2 regions of the Oceanobacillus sp. FSL W8-0428 genome follow, and region 2 is predicted to be linked to the other one. Evidence: a T-box and tRNA genes for the amino acid it is inferred to sense, from the RefSeq annotation. Region 2 holds a T-box; the other holds one or more tRNA genes.
The links. A T-box is a leader RNA that pairs with one kind of tRNA and senses whether it is charged. The one in region 2 lies ahead of proS (proline--tRNA ligase), so its partner is inferred to be a tRNA-Pro.
Positions count from the first base shown of each region.

Region 1: it encodes a tRNA-Pro, which carries the amino acid that the T-box ahead of proS (proline--tRNA ligase) is inferred to sense. The anticodon was not compared.

Region 1 is NZ_JBBORB010000001.1:1,487,186-1,489,638, forward strand. Features, by position in the region: rRNA gene MKY30_RS06600 (23S ribosomal RNA) at 1-756, shown strand, start outside; rRNA gene rrf (5S ribosomal RNA) at 895-1,010, shown strand; tRNA gene MKY30_RS06610 (tRNA-Val) at 1,020-1,095, shown strand; tRNA gene MKY30_RS06615 (tRNA-Thr) at 1,100-1,175, shown strand; tRNA gene MKY30_RS06620 (tRNA-Lys) at 1,189-1,264, shown strand; tRNA gene MKY30_RS06625 (tRNA-Leu) at 1,268-1,352, shown strand; tRNA gene MKY30_RS06630 (tRNA-Gly) at 1,374-1,448, shown strand; tRNA gene MKY30_RS06635 (tRNA-Leu) at 1,455-1,543, shown strand; tRNA gene MKY30_RS06640 (tRNA-Arg) at 1,547-1,623, shown strand; tRNA gene MKY30_RS06645 (tRNA-Pro) at 1,625-1,701, shown strand; tRNA gene MKY30_RS06650 (tRNA-Ala) at 1,719-1,791, shown strand; rRNA gene MKY30_RS06655 (16S ribosomal RNA) at 1,989-2,453, shown strand, end outside.
Region 2 is NZ_JBBORB010000001.1:2,457,469-2,459,921, forward strand. Features, by position in the region: gene MKY30_RS11540 (glycerol-3-phosphate acyltransferase) at 1-467, shown strand, start outside; gene MKY30_RS11545 (DUF456 domain-containing protein) at 541-1,023, shown strand; T-box leader at 1,117-1,372, shown strand; gene proS (proline--tRNA ligase) at 1,675-2,453, shown strand, end outside.

The sequences.
Region 1 (2,453 bases), 970 kb from region 2:
CCAGCTTACGTGGAGGCACCCGTGGGATACCACCCTAACTGTATGACCATTCTAACCCAGGACCGTAATCCGGTTCGGAGACAGTGTCAGGCGGGCAGTTTGACTGGGGCGGTCGCCTCCTAAAAGGTAACGGAGGCGCCCAAAGGTTCCCTCAGAATGGTTGGAAATCATTCGTAGAGTGTAAAGGCAGAAGGGAGCTTGACTGCGAGACCTACAAGTCGAGCAGGGACGAAAGTCGGGCTTAGTGATCCGGTGGTTCCGCATGGAAGGGCCATCGCTCAACGGATAAAAGCTACCCCGGGGATAACAGGCTTATCTCCCCCAAGAGTTCACATCGACGGGGAGGTTTGGCACCTCGATGTCGGCTCATCGCATCCTGGGGCTGTAGTCGGTCCCAAGGGTTGGGCTGTTCGCCCATTAAAGCGGTACGCGAGCTGGGTTCAGAACGTCGTGAGACAGTTCGGTCCCTATCCGTCGTGGGCGTTGGAAGTTTGAGAGGAGCTGTCCTTAGTACGAGAGGACCGGGATGGACACACCGCTGGTGTACCAGTTGTTCCGCCAGGAGCATAGCTGGGTAGCTACGTGTGGAAAGGATAAGTGCTGAAAGCATCTAAGCATGAAGCCCCCCTCAAGATGAAACTTCCCATCACTTCAAGTGAGTAAAATCCCTCAGAGACGATGAGGTTGATAGGTCCGAGGTGGAAGCGTGGCGACACGTGCAGCTGACGGATACTAATCGATTGAGGACTTATCTAAGTTTTTTGATGTCACGTTACTCTTATTTAGTTTTCAGGGTGCAAATTTAAAAAAAGTGTTGCATTTTTATTCTGAAGTGCATATAATATAACTTGTCCTTGTTTTTAAGGAAACATCTTCAAGTTACATATTGTATTGTCTGGTGGCGATAGCGAAGAGGTCACACCTGTTCCCATGCCGAACACAGAAGTTAAGTTCTTCAGCGCCAATGGTAGTTGGGGGCTTCCCCCTGCGAGAGTAGGACGTTGCCAGGCTTTAAATCCGGAGGATTAGCTCAGCTGGGAGAGCACCTGCCTTACAAGCAGGGGGTCGCAGGTTCGAGCCCTGCATCCTCCACCATTATGCCGGCCTAGCTCAACTGGTAGAGCAACTGACTTGTAATCAGTAGGTTGGGGGTTCAAGTCCTCTGGCCGGCACCATTTTCCTTTTAAGGAGCCATTAGCTCAGTCGGTAGAGCATCTGACTTTTAATCAGAGGGTCGAAGGTTCGAATCCTTCATGGCTCACCATTTGCGGGTGTGGCGGAATTGGCAGACGCGCTAGACTTAGGATCTAGTGCCTTCGGGCGTGGGGGTTCAAGTCCCTCCACCCGCACCATTAATTAAATAAAGGCAATACGCGGAAGTAGTTCAGTGGTAGAACATCACCTTGCCAAGGTGGGGGTCGCGGGTTCGAATCCCGTCTTCCGCTCCAAATATTGCCGGGGTGGCGGAACTGGCAGACGCACAGGACTTAAAATCCTGCGGTAAGTGATTACCGTACCGGTTCGATTCCGGTCCTCGGCACCATAAGCGCCCGTAGCTCAATTGGATAGAGCGTTTGACTACGGATCAAGAGGTTAGGGGTTCGACTCCTCTCGGGCGCGCCATCGGGAAGTAGCTCAGCTTGGTAGAGCACTTGGTTTGGGACCAAGGGGTCGCAGGTTCGAATCCTGTCTTCCCGACCATTACATGAATATAATATGGGGCCTTAGCTCAGCTGGGAGAGCGCCTGCCTTGCACGCAGGAGGTCAGCGGTTCGATCCCGCTAGGCTCCACTCAATAACTTTTAAATAAGTTGTTGACAATGGTTTTGAAACATGATATATTAATTTGGTCGCTGTTTTTAAAAGCGACAAAGAAATTGCTCTTTGAAAACTGAACAAAACAACCAGTACGAAAGAAGAAAAACACCTCGTTTTTCTTGAATATTTAAGTCAGAAGTTGACTTCTGAAAGCTAAAGAAACAAACACTTTTATGGAGAGTTTGATCTTGGCTCAGGACGAACGCTGGCGGCGTGCCTAATACATGCAAGTCGAGCGCGGGAAGCGGACAGAACTCTTCGGAGGGACGTTCGTGGAACGAGCGGCGGACGGGTGAGTAACACGTAGGCAACCTGCCTGTAAGACTGGGATAACTCGCGGAAACGCGAGCTAATACCGGATAATACTTATCATCTCCTGATGGTAAGTTGAAAGGCGGCTTTTGCTGTCACTTACAGATGGGCCTGCGGCGCATTAGCTAGTTGGTGAGGTAATGGCTCACCAAGGCGACGATGCGTAGCCGACCTGAGAGGGTGATCGGCCACACTGGGACTGAGACACGGCCCAGACTCCTACGGGAGGCAGCAGTAGGGAATCTTCCGCAATGGACGAAAGTCTGACGGAGCAACGCCGCGTGAGTGATGAAGGTTTTCGGATCGTAAAACTCTGTTGTCGG
Region 2 (2,453 bases):
GTATTGTGGTTGCGCTGATTGATATTTTTAAGGCTACACTTGCCATTTTACTCGTCTTATTTATTTTAGGAGAAGCAGGAATCCCGGCTGGAGAGGCTTCCTTATATATTTATTTGACTGCTTTATTTGTTATTATTGGGCATAATTATCCTATAACGATGAACTTCAGCGGCGGGAAAGGTACCGCGTCCCTGATTGGTGCATTAATTGCCATTGACTGGCGGGTTGCTTTAATTGGAATTGCTATTTTATTGTTCTTTACTTTTGCAACAGACTATCTTGTTATCGGCGTCCTGTTTATGTATGTATCTTTTCTTATTACAACCTACTATTTCTTTGGAAATGGGCCTGCGCTGGTGGTTATATTTTTAACACTGCTTTGTATATACAAGCATATGGAGAATTATCGCCGGATTATATTAAAGGAAGAGACAAGGTTATCCAGTATGTTTAAAAAGAGTGCCTAGATAAGGGTTTTTTTGAACTTATATTATAGGGGATACTGAAAAAGTAAGCTTTTTATTAAGGAGTGTGCAAGAATTGGATATTTTATTATGGATAATCATTATCCTGTTATTTATCGCAAGTTTTCTGGGAATTATCTTTCCGATGATCCCGTCTGTTATTGCTATTTGGGGAGGATTTCTAATCTATTACTTCTTTATAAATAGTGAGACCCTGAACTGGTGGTTCTGGGCAGGAATGATTGTGATCACAGTTATTCTCTTTGTTGCGGACATTATTGCCAACAGTTATTTTGTGAAAAAATTTGGAGGCAGTAAAGCAGGAGAAAGAGGCGCTGCGGTAGCTGTTATTATCGGTTCCTTTATTACTCCGCCATTTGGAATTATTTATGTTCCATTTTTAACAGTGCTCGCTATCGAAATGATGCAACGGAGAACAGTGAAAGAAGCAATCCGGGCTTCCATTGGTTCTTTTTTAGGATTTTTAGGAGGTTCTGTTGCAAAAGTTGTCCTGCAGTTGATTATGATTGTCTGGTTCTTTATCGCGGTCTGGTTATAAGCAGGCAGCAAATGCCTTATTCCCATTTTCTTAACTGTAAAAAATCGTCTGCTTCTTGACTTTCATCAGTGAGAACTATATATTAAAAGCATAGTTGAAATATTGACGGAGAATAGTACGTTGTTACTGTCTAATACAGAGAGAAAAAGGATGCTGAGACTTTTTCATAGACATACAAGGGAACCTGCCTCCCGAGTTCGCCATATAAGGAGATACTGCTCTGAAATTGGCGCGGTTTTGGCCGTTATCAAATGAAGTGTATATATTTGCCGGTCCTGTCTGTAAAATAATAGACAGCAGCTTATATATAAACAAGGGTGGTACCACCTGTTTAACCTCGGTCCCTTTCATAAGGATGGAGGATTTTTTGCGTTTATAGAGGATGTTCAAAAAGTCCAATAAAAATGACACGGCGATAAGAGGATCTTCTACTAAGAACGCCCACGTCGTGTGGGCAACGTAGAAGTCACCGCATCCTGCGGAAGTGCGTTGGTTTGCTTTTCCGGTACTCACGTATGTTAAAGCATACGCTCCGTTCCTCAAAGCGGCACCGCCTTGAACTTCTTGGTCCTATTTATCAGACTTTTTGAACACACACTTATATGGAATTTCAAACAATAGAAGAGTTAAATAAGAAAGAGGTGCTTACAATTGGGTAAGAAAAATAAACAATTTGTAGAAAAAATTACAGCGATGGAGGACGATTTCGCACAGTGGTATACAGACGTTGTCAAGCAGGCAGAGCTTGTTGATTATGGTCAAGTGCGCGGAACAATGATTATCAAACCTTATGGTTATGCAATCTGGGAAAATATTAAAGATGAATTAGATCGTATGTTTAAGGAAACAGGTCATACGAACGTTGCTTTTCCGCTGTTTATTCCTGAAAGTCTGCTGCAAAAGGAAAAAGATCATGTAGAGGGATTTGCTCCTGAGGTTGCCTGGGTAACTCATGGCGGAGATGAGGAATTAACAGAACGTATTGCAGTACGCCCAACTTCTGAAGTACTGTTTTGTGATTATTATTCAAATAATATTCACTCTTACCGTGATCTGCCAAAGCTCTATAATCAATGGTCCAATGTGGTCCGCTGGGAAAAAACGACACGTCCGTTCCTGCGTTCTTCTGAATTTCATTGGCAGGAAGGGCATACAGCACATGCAACAGATGAAGAAGCAACCGAAGAAACAAATCGTATGCTTGGAATTTATGCCAAGCTGGTGGAAGAATATTTAGCCATCCCCGTGTTAAAAGGAAAGAAAACAGATAAAGAAAAATTTGCAGGGGCGGAATTTACCTTAACGATTGAAGCATTGATGCATGACGGGAAAGCATTGCAATCTGCTACATCGCATCATTTTGGTTCTGGATTTGCAGAAGCATTTGATATTACCTATCTGGATGAAAATGGGGAAAGCCAGTTTGTTCA